Regions from separate parts of the Fulvimarina thalattae genome, predicted to be linked through region 2. Evidence: riboswitches for the same ligand, from Rfam matches in the RefSeq annotation. Region 2 holds a riboswitch; the other holds the start of a gene.

Region 1 (6,650 bases), on a different contig from region 2:
GCTCGCGCTGCTGGCGCTCGATACCGTGGTTGGCCGAAACGTGGGCCATCTCATGACCGATCACGGCGGCGACTTCCGCCGAATCATTGGCCAGCGCCAGAAGGCCGCGCGTGATGTAGACATAGCCGCCCGGCAGCGCGAAGGCGTTCACATTCGGCGAGTTGAGGACGGTAATATTGTAGGCGCGCTCCGAATCATCACTCGCGGCCTGCAGCCTGCCGACCACGCCGGCCAGCATTCGCTCGACTTTCGGATCGGAATAGGCGCCGCCATAGGCCGCCAAAATCTTCGGGTGCTGCGAGCGGCCGATGCGGGACTGCGGATCCTGGGCCTGGGCGGTCTCGAAAGTGACCGGCGAGCGCGATGCGGAATAGCCGGTCGTCAGATCGCTGCTGGAGAGGCCAAAGCCTTCCTCAAGGGTCGTGCAGGAGGCGGTCCCGAGCAGAAGCGTGGCGGTCGCAATAAGACCCAGCCGACGCAGAATCGAGCCACCAGCGTTGGACGCTTTTGCAATCATGCTATTCGAAATTCGCCTCAATCTCTTGCCGCAACGCAACGGGTGGCTGCTGCTCGAATTGGTCCGAGCCAACAATTCCCTTTATGCGTATGCGTCAGTTCCCCGCTAGAGTGAACGCGCAACAGAACGGTCCTCAACCGGCATCGCCCCCACGATGCGGCTATAATCGTCCTAGGTCGAGATTGAGGTTTCAATGCGGCGTCCGCTGTTCCCGCAAAGCGATTCGCCGTTGAGATCAGCATACGACATTCGAAGCTCAGGTCGTATCGAACCGGCTTGAATGTTCTTGAGACCCAAGATAGCGGCGCACGGCCTCCGGCGCATCGTCGCCCAGCATGGACTCGACCGGACCGACATGAGCGATGTGTCCGGCATCGAGAAAGGCGACGCGATTGGCGTAGCTGCGGGCGTCTTCGGGGTGATGGGTCACCATCAGGATCGTCAGCGGCGTTTCGGTGAATTCGCCGCGCAGCTGCCGCAGGGTCTTCATCATGTCGCGGCGCAGGGCGGGGCCGAGCGAGGCGAAGGGCTCATCCAACAGAAGCAGCGGCTGGCGGCGCAGAAAAGCCCGTGCGAGCGCCGCGCGCTGGCGTTCGCCGCCCGATAGTTCGTGCGGCTTCCGCCCGCCTTTGCCGGCGAGGCCCACGGCAGTGAGGCCTTCTTCAATCGCTTCGCGCTCCTCCGTCGTCACCCGGCGGTTCGGCGCGATGCCAAGAGCGATGTTCTGAAAGACCGTCAGATGCGGAAAGAGATTGTTGTCCTGAAAGACGATCGAGAGCGGTCGCTCCGACGGCCCCTTGCCGGCGACGTCGTCACCGGCGATCGAAAGGCCGCCGCTGGTCAGCGGCAGGAAGCCGGCGACCATGTCCATCAGGGTCGATTTGCCGGCGCCGCTCGGGCCTACGAGCGCGAGCCATTCGCCGGGGCTCAGCGCCAGATCGAGCGTGACCGACCAGTCGTCGCGCGCAAAAACCGCCCGATCGAGTTTGAGGGCTGGTTGTGGATCGCTCATTTCGCCTTCGCCTCGATCGCGCTCGTCCGCTCGGCGAACCAGATCAGCGCCAGACAGACGACGCCCAGAATGAGGGCAAGACCCGCCGCATCGTCGGTGCGATAGCTGCCCATGCGCTGATAGAGCAGATAGGGAAGGGTCGTGAATTCGCGATTGCCGAAAAGGGCGATCGCGCCGAGATCACCCAGCGAGATCGCGATGGCGAGTGCGAAGGCGAGGCCCGCCGGTCGCTTCAGCGCCAGCCAGTCGAGAAGGCGAAAACGGCGTAATCCGGTCATACCAAGGCTGTCGGCCAGCTTCTCGTCGCGCCGGTGGGCCGCCGCGAAGCTGGGCCCGAGGATGCGGACCGCGAAGGGCACCGCCATCGCCATATTGGTGAGGACGACGATGTAGGGCGCGGCGGAAAAGACGCTCGTCACCTCGCGCAGGCCGAGGAACCAGCCGGCCCCGACGACGACCGGCGGAACGACGAGGACGAGGCTCGCGGCAATTTCCAGCGCGCGGCGGGGGAGGGGTGTCGTCAGCGTCATGCGCCGCTCGGCGTTAGCGAGTGCTTCGACGCCGAGAAGGATCAGCACCGAGAGGAAAAGCGCGAGGACGCCGGAGATGAATGCGACCCAGAGGCTGGTGAAGAGCGCGTCGAGGACCGCCGCCTCCGTCAGCAGGCGTGCGAGATCGGCGGTGATGCCGGCAAGCACGATCGCGACGAAGGGCGAGAGGACGAAGAAGAGGCCGAGAATGAGAACGAGTGCATCATAGATTTGTCGGAGATGTCCCGCCCGGTCCCAGCGCGTCGCCCGTCCGCCGAGGCCGAACTGGCCGGCATCCGAGCCGCCAAGGCGGTTCGCGATCATCAGGATAATCGCCGTCAGAGCGATCTGGAGCAGCGAGAGAACGACCGCGCGGCCGGGATCGAAATCGTAGCGCAGCGTCTGGTAGATCGCGACCTCCAGCGTCGTCGCGCCGGGGCCGCCGCCGAGGACGAGAACGATGGTGAAGCTCGTCGCGCAAAGCATGAAGATGAGGCTTGCTGCCGCCGGCAGAACGGTGTGGATCGCCGGCCATTCGACTAGCCTAAACGTCGTCCAAGGCGAGAAGGAGAGCTGGCCGGCGAGCTTCCAGCTTTCCTTCGGTACGTCGTCGAGGGCTGCGATCATCAGCCGGGCCGCAAGCGGCAGGTTGAAGAAGACATGGGCGATCAGGATGCCGGAAAGGCCGTAGATCGAAAAGCGCGGCAGACCCAGAAACGCGCCGATGTCGGAGATTACGCCGTTTCGCCCCCAGACCGTGATGATCGCGAGCGCCCCGACGAGAACGGGCAGCGCCTGTGGCAGAAGGAAGATCCGTAGTACCACGCGCCTGCCGGGGAAGCGCGAGCGGTGCAACGCACTAGCCAGCGGGATCGCGCTCAGAACCGACAGCAGCGTCGAGAGCGCGGCCTGTTCCAGCGTGAAGAGCATGACGCCGCGCAGATAGGGATCGGTGAGGATTGCAAGGAACGGCAGATTCGCATCGGTGCCAACTGCCAGCACGACGAATCCGCCGGCCAGGAAGCCGGTGAGGAGCAGCGCGGCGGCCACCCCGAGGATCAGCCGGATCGTGCGGTCCCGTGCCATGCGCGTCGCGGTTTCCGTCCCGCGCCGATCAGCGGCCAAGCGCCTCCAGCCATTCCTGCGTCCAGGCCTGGCGGTTCTCCGCGACGGTATCGGGGTCGATATAAAGAGGGTTCTCAACCTCGATCAGCTTGCCGAACGCCTCCGGCAGTTCGATGCCTTCGATGACCGGATAGGCCCAGTTGCCGGTGGGGATCACCGATTGAAACTCCTCGGTGAGGATGAAGTCGAGGAATTCACGGGCAAGCTCCGGCGTGTCGGTGCTTTCCAGCATGCCGGCGACCTCGATCTGCAGATAAAGGCCTTCGGAGAATTCGGCGGCCTCGTATCGCTCGGTCTCCTCCTCGATCATGTGATAGGCGGGCGATGTGGAATAGCTGACGACGAGTGGCACTTCGCCCGACGTGAACAGGCCGTAGGCCTCCGACCAGCCGGGCGTGACCGTAAGAATGCGGTTCGACAGCTCTTCCCATTTTGCCTGTGCATTCTCGCCGTAGACCGCCTTCATCCAGAGCAGGAAGCCGAGGCCCGGCGTCGATGTGCGTGGGTCCTCGATGGCGATCTTCTGTTCCGGATCGCCGGTGACGAGTGCGTCTAAACTCTTCGGCCAGTCCCCGGCGGCCTCGGTGTCCACCATCACCGCGAGATAGGAATAATCGAAGGGCACGAATGTATCGTCGTCGTAATCGACTGGCAGCGAGAGCGGCGAGAGGTCTGTCTCGCTTCGGGCAAAGAGGCCGGTGGCCTTTGCCTCCGGCACGAGATCGGTTGTGAGGCCGATCACGGCATCGGCCGGCGAGGAGCTGCCTTCGAGCTTCAGCCGATTGAGGATCGCGACGCCGTCCGCGAGCCCCTCGAACTGGAGATCGCATTCGCAGGTCGCCTCGAAGGCCTCTTCGATCTTCGGGCCCGGCCCCCAGTCCGGCACGAAGCTTTCATAGGTGTAGACCGTAAGCACAGGTTTCTCGCCATCCTGCGCAAGAGCCGAAGGAGTATAGCCCGCCGCGAAAGCGATGGCGACCGAACCGGCCAGGATGGATGAAAACTTCAAATATGCCACTGTGGCCTCCCTCGACATCGTTTAGAAAGGAAGCTGGCGAGCCTTGGCTACGAAGAAACGTGGCCGGCGCCCTCATTCCCTCCGCCGGCATGACCCGGATCAGGTTCGACGGGTCGGCAGTTCGCCTCTCAGCCTGCGTCGGATACGCGGCACCCCGTGTGAGCTGCCGGGAACACTAAAGCGTTTTGGCTGGAAGGGAAGCGGCCCGAGCGGTCGACTTATAGTGAGTGTGCGTCTTCTGATCGTCGTTACGCCACATCGGTGCATCTTGGCCGAAGCCGCTGCTGCACCATTCTCACGCCGATGACGGAATTCGCAGTTCTTCTTGCCGGCGATATCGAGCCGACCGAGCGCCTGAAGGCGCGCCTTGCGGCCTGCCGCATCATCGCGGCAGATGCCGGGATCGCCCACGCCAACGCCCTCGGCCTCAAGCCGGAACTCTGGCTCGGAGACTTCGATTCGGCCGAAACCTCGCTCAAAACCACAAGCGCGATCGAAACACTGTCCTACCCGACTGGTAAGGACAAGACCGACGGCGAGCTCGCCATCGAGGCCGCGATCGAGCGGGGCGCGACCAGCATGATTGTTGCCGGCGCGCTCGGCGGCCCGCGCAGCGACCACGCCTTCTCCAACCTCGTTTTGGCTCTGCGATACGCCGAACAGGGCCTTTCGATCGAGCTCGACGACGGCCGCGAGCGCGGCTGGCCGCTCCAGCCCGGCAAGCGGTTGGAGATCGATCTCAAGCCCGGAACCCAGTTCTCGATCCTGAAATTCTCGGACATCACCGGCCTGACGATCACCGGCGCCGTCTATCCGCTCGACGATGTGGAAGTGCCGTTCACCTCGATCCTCACCCAGTCCAACGAGGCGACCGGCCCGATCTCCGTCGTTATCGGAAGAGGAACGGCGCTGCTTCTCGCCCAGACGGACCCGGCGGCGCATTGAAGAAAGGACGGATCGTGCGGGTCCACTGGTTCTGCCCCGCCAGCGCTTATACCCGCTTATTCGCCACCGCGCTTTGCCAGTAGACAGGGTTTGCCGTTGAAAAGCGCTCCACGACAGGTTTCGCGCCGCTGCACTTTATCCTATAAGCTCCCTCGCGTGGTCCCGTAGCTCAGCAGGATAGAGCATCAGATTCCTAATCTGAGGGTCACAGGTTCGAATCCTGTCGGGATCACCAAATCTGGCGCGACGCATAATCTGCAACATAACCGCTATAGCCTGTAACTTTTCCTCGTTTCAGGCTGGAATCAAGCCCTTTCGGCGATTTCGCAAAATTCATGGTTAATTCTCGAATCAACCCAAGGCTGTATTCAGCTTAGGCCGTTTTGGGCCACCTTCGGTCGGCGTTCGGACTGATTCGCGATCGGTCCGGCTTTGCTTGACCCTAGCCGGTAGGCCTCTCGTTTTGCGGGTGCAGGGGAACTTGTGTGTCAGTCCCTCGCGAATTCACCAGCGACACCCCCCGAAATCAAAGCGCTTTCCGCATGACCACCGCATGCCATCCGCGAAGCGTGATAAAAACATTTCACGCCATATTGCCAAAACGGAAGCGCAGCGCTATCTCAGAACAGGAAAACGTGAATATGTGATATCACGAGGGTACGGAAACGATATGCAGCGCGACGAGCCTGGAGAATATTTCGGAACCGAATTCGGTAACGGACGCGATTACGAACCGCATGACATCGCAGAGCTTGTGCTCGGGTGCGGACGTTTCCTCGCCGAGATCGGAGGCGACGAAGCCGCCAATCGCGGAATGACCGCCTACCTCAATACTCTAGGAGAGCGGCTCGACAACGAGGAGACCTGGGCAGAGGACTTCGACGTCTCCATGCCCATGAACTGGCCGATGGGGCAGGTCTTCATGGCGCTCAACGCCTATGCGCATCGGGGGCTTGCTACCGGCCCCTCGTCGACGCCGGAAGAACATGAAGAGTTTCTCCGGGAGACGCTCGAGGCAGCGACCGGTTTCGTCGCACGTGCGCCGCTCGCTGCTTGGGGCCTTGCCGACACCGATCTTGAAAACACGCTGACGCTCGCGAAAGCTCGATGGGCATTGGATCACGACGAGCCGGTCGAACCAATTGCCCTCGCGATCTTCGGAGGTGTCTCCGAAGGACGACTACGCAATCTCATGTCGGGCGCGAATCGCGCGATGACACCGGTCGAAGGCAAGGTGCCGGCCAAGGAGGCGCTCGAATGGCTCAAGGGCCGCGAGAGCTTCCATCCGTCGACCTGGCGAACGCAGGGGTCCTACTGGCCGCACATCTCGAAACCGGTCGAGGAGATCGTGGAGGATCTGGTCTGGTTCGTGCCGCAGGCGCAGGACGGCACGATCTTCCATCCGGGACTGACCAGGAACGGCGAATTCTCGGTCGGCGCGAAGGGCGGAGAGAAGCGCTTCTCCGAATACGAAGCCGCGCTCGATCATTTGCAGAAGCTTGC
Region 2 (6,650 bases):
CGTTCGCACAAGTTTCGCGCGGTGCAATGCAGCCGCCCTCGAAGCGACCGAGCCGGAGAAGGCGGACCTCTACGCGCGGCTGAAGCTCGAGGGGCTGAGAGAAGCGCCGATCCAGCTCGCCGTTTTCTGCGACGCCGAACCGGAGCAGGGCCACGGTCTTGGTCGGCGTACCATGCCGGAGACGCTCGCTTATTCCGCTGCCGGAGCGGTGGCCATGTTTTTGCTTTTCGCCCGCGCCCATGGAATTGGCGTCGGCTGGGTTTCGATTCTGGAGCCGGAGACCGTGACTAAGGCGCTCGACGTACCAGCGAACTGGACTCTCGTCGCCTATCTCTGCATCGGCTATCCCGAGCAGGAAGACGACGTGCCCGAGCTCGAACGCGTTGGCTGGCAGGCGCGGCGCGAGGAGCAATCCATCCTGCGCCGCTGAACTCTCCGCCTCATTCGCTGGTTGCGATGAAGGCTGCCCCGTCGAAGGTCATCACGGAAACGCCGTCCTGATTCGTGGCTTCGACACCGAAGGCGATGATCCCCCAACCGGGCTTCGACTTGGACACCCGCTTCTCGGTGATCTGATGCCGATAAGCGATCGTGTCTCCGGCGTAGACGGGCCGCGTCCAGCGGATGTTCTTCACGCCGGGCGAAGGGCCGAAGTTCGGCATCGGATTGCCGTCAGCAAGCCAATCCTTGAGCATCTCCTTCCTCCAGGCAACGTTCAGCTTCATATAGGCCGCCGTCGTATGCCAGCCGGAGGCGCAATGACCTCCAAAGAGCGTCTTCTTGGCGAGGTCCGGATCGAGGTGGAAACGCTGCGGATCGTATTTCGCTGCGAAATCCAGAATCTCGCGCGCGGAAAAATGATGGCTGCCGAGCTCGTAGGTGACGCCTTCTTCGATCGTATCCCAGAAGCTCATGCCGCCGCTCCCTCTTCATAGCCCTTCCGGGTGAGGCAGAGGAGCAGATGCTCGCAGACCCCCGCCGTTTTACCGTGCTGGTTCGAGACTTCGGTTCTGATCGTCACGATGCCGAGATGCGGCTTCTTGGACGAGGCGCGCGAGGAGAGCACGGTGGACGTGCCGGTCAGCGTATCGCCCGGCCGGACAGGTGTCTTCCAGTCCATATATTCGACGCCACCGGAGCCTTGCGACGTGGAGTCGAGCAGATAGGTGTCGCAGATCATGCGCATCATCATGCCGCAAAGATGCCAGCCAGAGGCCGAAAGGCCGCCTAGCATCGATGCCGTTCCTGCTTCCTCGTCGAGATGGAAGGGCTGCGGATCCCATTCGCCCGCGAATTCGATAATCTCTTGCTTCGTCACCTCGTAGGGGTCGAGATCAAAGACCCGGCCATCGGTGAAATCTTCCAGAACGTATTTCGACATCGGCTCCTCGTCCCACTGGATCGGTCCGACCCTATTATGGGAGCGCGCGCCGGAAAGCGAACCACTGCCGGTCCGGCGCCTCTGCGAACTCAGGCGCGTCCGGCCTCGAAATCCTCTTGCAGCTCCTCCAGACCGATCGTACCGGCCTCATCGACTTTCGACCTGTCTTTCTCCGGGATGACGTCGTTGACCGCATCGAGACGCTTCCATCGCGCGAGCGGAGCCTCGCCCTTCTCGTCGGGCACGTGCCTTGCAGTTTCGACCCTTTGGAATTTGTGGATATAACGCGGGCAATTGACGAAGATCGCCTTCGGTTCGACCTCTGCAAAAAGCTTCGCTCCCGGATATCCGTCGTCCGCATTCGCGGGCCGCAAGCGCGCTGTGCCATTAATCCGCAAGCGCCGCGGGGTTTCGAGATCGATGAAGAGCATGCCGATCTTGCCCGACCCGTCGATGTTTCCTGCGGAGAGGAACATGCCGTTCCCATCGTAGAAGGGGAATGTCAGCAATCCGTCCTTCTCGCGGACGAAGCCCTTCGGACCCGCCTTGTAGGATACGGTCGGTTGGCCGGTCGGGTCGACGGTTGAAAGGAAGAAGTAATCCAGCGACTGAATGAAGGCGATATCGTCCTCGTTCAGCGCGTCATGGACGATCATTTCGTCCAGCCGGTTTGCCAGCGGCTCGGTTCCCTGCGTTTCCTGGATGCGCCGGTGGCACTCCTGATAGAGTTTCGACATTCGTGCCTGTCCTCCCGAATTCTCTTGTTGTGCCAGTGTCGCCGCAGCTTTTCCCTCGTATTTTCTATCGCCTGCGAAAAACGCCAACAACCACTCGATCGCTCGGCAGCTAAAACGGCGAAGGATAGCGGCCGTAGCGGCAACGGACGTGAACCTGCTGAAGGATGGCAGATGCGTCCGCAGATTTCCCTGCCTAGTCTGACCGCCGAAGGTCCCGTCAGGAGCCGATGCCAAGGACCGGGTAGAGCGAGGCAATCAGAAAGAGCGCCATCGTCACGTTGAAGATTTTCAGACGTCGGGCGTTCGACAACCATCGCCGGACCACCGTCCCGACCCAGGCCCAAAGGGAGATCGCAGGGAAGCAGACGAGGGCGAAGGCCGCCGCGACGATTGCGACCGAGAGGAGTGAGCGGTCGGGCGCATAGAGCGTGATTGCCGACAGGCCCATGGCCCATGCCTTGGGATTGACCCACTGGAACGCCGCTGCCTGAAGGAATGTCATCGGTCGGCTTTCAACGTCCATCTTTTCCGGCGGCGACGCGTTGGCGATTTTCCAGGCGAGCCAGAGGAGATAGGCAACTGATACGATCTTCAGAACAGTATTGAGAATGGGCGCAGCATCGAACAATGCCATCAAGCCCATTCCGACCAGAAAGATCATCACGGAGAATCCGATCAGGATGCCCATCATATGCGGGATTGTGCGTCGGAAGCCGAAATTGGCGCCCGAGGCCATCAGCATCAGATTGTTTGGCCCCGGCGTGATCGTCGCGGCGAACGTAAAGCCCAGAAGAGCTATCAAAACGGCCGGGTTCATCATCTCGGCTTGCCTCTCTGTGGAATTCGGCGCAATTCTAGAGCTGCAAAGTCGCAATGTGCCGTCAATTGAGCTCATCAAGCTTCAAAATTCGCAATAAATGACGACAATCGATCCAATCAGCGACCGAATATTGCGCGAACTTGTTCGCGACGGCCGACTGAGCAATGTACAGCTTGCCCAGCGTATCGGCCTCTCGCCGTCGGCCTGTCTGCGCCGGGTGCAGGAGCTCGAACGCATGGGCGTGATACGCGGGTATCGCGCCGTCCTCGACCCGGAGCGTATGGGTCGCGGCTTCGTTGCCTATGTCACGGTCGGTCTGTCGCTGCATACCAAGGCGGCGCAGGAGGGGTTCGAGCGCGCGATGGCTGGTGCGCGCGGTGTGGTCGAATGCCACAACATCGCCGGTGCCTTCGAATATCTCATGCGGGTCGAGAGCGCCGATCTCGCCAGCTACAAGCGCTTCCACACCGAGATTCTCGGCACACAGGCGAATGTCAGCGCCATCACCTCTTATGTCGTGATGGGATCACCTAAAGACGAGCGGGCCACCTGAATGTGATGTCGGCTGACGAACGTGATCCGCTTCCGCGCTTGAAGCCGGCTCATCCGACTGATATCTTTGGAATTGTCCAAGGGGAGTTCCGGCAGAGGAACTGAGAGGCCGCTATCAACGCGCGGCGACCCGTAGAACCTGATCCAGTTCGTACTGGCGTAGGGATGGAAGAAGGCCGCGGGTCAAGTCTCAGCCTCGTTTCCGAAGGCATTTCGCGGCAGCTTTTCGATCACCGATGACAGCACTGGATCTCCAACGCTTCGACCCTCACCGGTCCGCAAAAGGAGAGCCACTACATGAATGCCATCACGCCGACGGTCACCGCGGGGCCGCTCCAGGCATCGCGCAAGATCTATCTGTCCGGCACAGCCTATCCGGACATTGCCGTTCCGCTTCGTGAGATTGCCGTCCACCCGACGGCTGGCGAGCCGCCCGTGACGGTCTATGATTCTTCCGGCCCTTACACCGATCCGAATGCCGCGATCGATATCGCGAGGGGCCTGCCGCGCAACCGCGCCGAATGGGCGAGAGGCAGCGGCGATACGGAGGAATACAAGGGCAGGGCCTTGCGGCCGGAAGACAACGGTAATCTGCCTGAAGACAAGATCACACCGGCCTTTCCCATTGTTCACAAACCGCTGCGCGCCAAGGACGGCAAGGCCGTGACGCAGCTCGCCTATGCCCGCGCCGGGGTCGTGACGCCCGAAATGGAATTCGTCGCAATACGCGAGAATTTGGGCCGTGCTTCGTTGAAGGAGGCGCTGGCACGCGACGGTGAGCCCTTCGAGGCCGAGATCCCTGATTTCATCACGCCCGAATGGGTGCGCGACGAGGTCGCGTCGGGCCGCGCGATCATCCCCGCCAACATTAACCATCCGGAACTCGAACCGATGGCGATCGGCCGGAACTTCCTGACAAAGATCAACGCCAATATCGGCAATTCGGCCGTTACCTCCTCCATGGCGGAAGAGGTCGAGAAGATGGTCTGGGCTATCCGCTGGGGCGCGGATACGGTGATGGACCTGTCGACGGGCCGCAACATCCACAACATCCGCGACTGGATCATCCGCAACGCCCCTGTGCCTATCGGCACAGTGCCGATCTATCAGGCGTTGGAGAAGGTCGACGGCATCGCCGAGAATCTCACCTGGGAGGTTTTCCGCGATACGCTGATCGAGCAGGCCGAGCAGGGCGTCGACTACTTCACCATCCATGCCGGCGTTCGCTTGCATCATATTCCGCTCACCGTCGATCGCGTCACCGGCATCGTCAGCCGAGGTGGCTCGATCATGGCGAAGTGGTGCCTGCACCATCACCGCGAGTCGTTCCTCTACGAGCATTTCGACGAGATCTGCGACATCTGCCGCGCCTATGATGTCTCGTTCTCGCTCGGCGATGGCCTGCGCCCCGGCTCCATCGCAGACGCCAACGATCGCGCCCAGTTCGCCGAACTCGAAACCCTCGGCGAACTGACGAAAATCGCCCGGGCGAAAGACTGCCAGGTGATGATCGAAGGCCCCGGCCACGTGCCGATGCACAAGATCAAGGTGAACGTCGAAAAACAGCAGAAGCTCTGCGGCGATGCCCCGTTCTATACGCTCGGGCCGCTCGTCACCGACATCGCACCGGGATACGACCACATCACGTCAGGCATCGGCGCGGCGATGATCGGCTGGTTCGGCACGGCGATGCTCTGCTACGTGACCCCGAAGGAGCATCTGGGACTGCCGGACCGCGATGACGTGAAGACCGGCGTCATCACCTACAAGATCGCGGCGCATGCGTCGGACCTCGCCAAGGGCCATCCGGCGGCGCAGGTGCGGGACGACGCCTTGTCCCGTGCCCGCTTCGAGTTCCGTTGGGAGGATCAGTTCAACCTTTCACTCGATCCCGACACGGCGCGGCTCTATCACGACGAGACCTTGCCGAAGGAGGCGCACAAGACGGCGCACTTCTGCTCCATGTGCGGCCCGAAATTCTGCTCCATGCGGATTTCCCACGACATCCGCTCAGAGGCCCAGAAGGAGGGTATGGAGAAGATGGCGCAGAAATATCGCCAGGGCGGCGACCTCTATATGCCGGCTGACGAGGCCGCGGCGAAGACGAAACCTGCGGAGTAGTCTCATGCGGATATCCGTCATCGGAGCAGGGGTCGCGGGGCTCTGCGCCGCCGTGACCCTCGCCGAACGTGGGGCCCGCGTGACAGTCCACGAAAAGGCAGATGCGCTCGGTGCTCAGGCGGCATCCTGGCTCGCCGGCGGCATGCTGGCGCCCTGGTGCGAGACCGAAAGCGCCGACCGCGGCATCGTCGATCCGGGTCTTGCCGCGATCGACTGGTGGGCCGAGCGTGTGCCGGACGTGCGGCGCACCGGCACGCTCGTTGTCGCGCCGGCCCGCGATGCGAACGAACTCAGCCGTTTCGCGCGACGGATCGGCGATCAAGGCACGCGTCTCGACGCCGAGGCGGTCGATGCGCTGGAGCCGGACCTAGCCGGGCGCTTCCGGCAAGGGCTGTTCTATGGCGACGAGGCCCACCTCGATCCACGTTCTGCGCTGGAAGCATTGGCGGTGCGGCTGCGCGATGTTGGCGGCGAGATACGGTTCGCCTCGCAGCTCGAGCCGACCGACGCCGAAGGAGATGTCGTCATCGACTCCCGGGGCATCGCGTCTGAGCAAAACGAACTCCGCCCCGTGCGCGGCGAAATGCTGATCTTGCGGACAGGCGAGATCACGCTTTCCCGTCCTGTCCGCCTGCTCCATCCGCGCATGCCGGTCTATGTCGTGCCGCGGGCCGAGGGGCGCTTCATGGTCGGAGCCACGATGTTGGAAAGCGGTTCGATCGCAGGGATGACGCTCCGCTCTGCGGTGGAACTCATGAACGCGGCCTATGCGATCCATCCGGCTTTCGCCGAGGCTGAGGTCGAAGAAATGAGCGCGGGACTTCGGCCGTCGTTCTCTGACAATCTGCCTCGGGTCACGCGATCTGGTCGGATCGTTTCGATCAACGGCCTCTACCGCCACGGCTTTCTCCTAGCACCCTCTTGCGCGCAGAAGGCGGCGGACCTCATCTTCGATCGAATGGATCAGAAGGAGAATACGGCATGAGGATCGTTCTCAACGGCGCGCCTGCCGAAATCCAAGCCGATACCCTGGACCGGG

Evidence for each region. A riboswitch is a leader RNA that binds a small molecule or an ion and turns the genes downstream of it on or off. The one in region 2 is predicted to bind thiamine pyrophosphate.
Region 1: linked by a shared signal. The riboswitch ahead of thiB (thiamine ABC transporter substrate binding subunit) and the one ahead of thiC (phosphomethylpyrimidine synthase ThiC) in region 2 are both predicted to bind thiamine pyrophosphate.

What each region holds. Positions count from the first base shown of each region.
Region 1 is NZ_JBEHWS010000008.1:132,386-139,035, forward strand. Features, by position in the region: gene ABRA89_RS12425 (M48 family metalloprotease) at 1-517, opposite strand, end outside; gene ABRA89_RS12430 (thiamine ABC transporter ATP-binding protein) at 774-1,529, opposite strand; gene thiP (thiamine/thiamine pyrophosphate ABC transporter permease) at 1,526-3,145, opposite strand; gene thiB (thiamine ABC transporter substrate binding subunit) at 3,174-4,178, opposite strand; TPP riboswitch at 4,261-4,369, opposite strand; gene ABRA89_RS12445 (thiamine diphosphokinase) at 4,506-5,147, shown strand; tRNA gene ABRA89_RS12450 (tRNA-Arg) at 5,306-5,382, shown strand; gene ABRA89_RS12455 (hypothetical protein) at 5,818-6,650, shown strand, end outside.
Region 2 is NZ_JBEHWS010000012.1:77,791-84,440, reverse strand. Features, by position in the region: gene bluB (5,6-dimethylbenzimidazole synthase) at 1-430, shown strand, start outside; gene ABRA89_RS15170 (MaoC family dehydratase) at 441-914, opposite strand; gene ABRA89_RS15165 (MaoC family dehydratase) at 911-1,381, opposite strand; gene ABRA89_RS15160 (pyridoxamine 5'-phosphate oxidase family protein) at 1,471-2,118, opposite strand; gene ABRA89_RS15155 (LysE family translocator) at 2,336-2,935, opposite strand; gene ABRA89_RS15150 (Lrp/AsnC family transcriptional regulator) at 3,036-3,491, shown strand; TPP riboswitch at 3,561-3,673, shown strand; gene thiC (phosphomethylpyrimidine synthase ThiC) at 3,788-5,611, shown strand; gene thiO (glycine oxidase ThiO) at 5,616-6,596, shown strand; gene thiS (sulfur carrier protein ThiS) at 6,593-6,650, shown strand, end outside.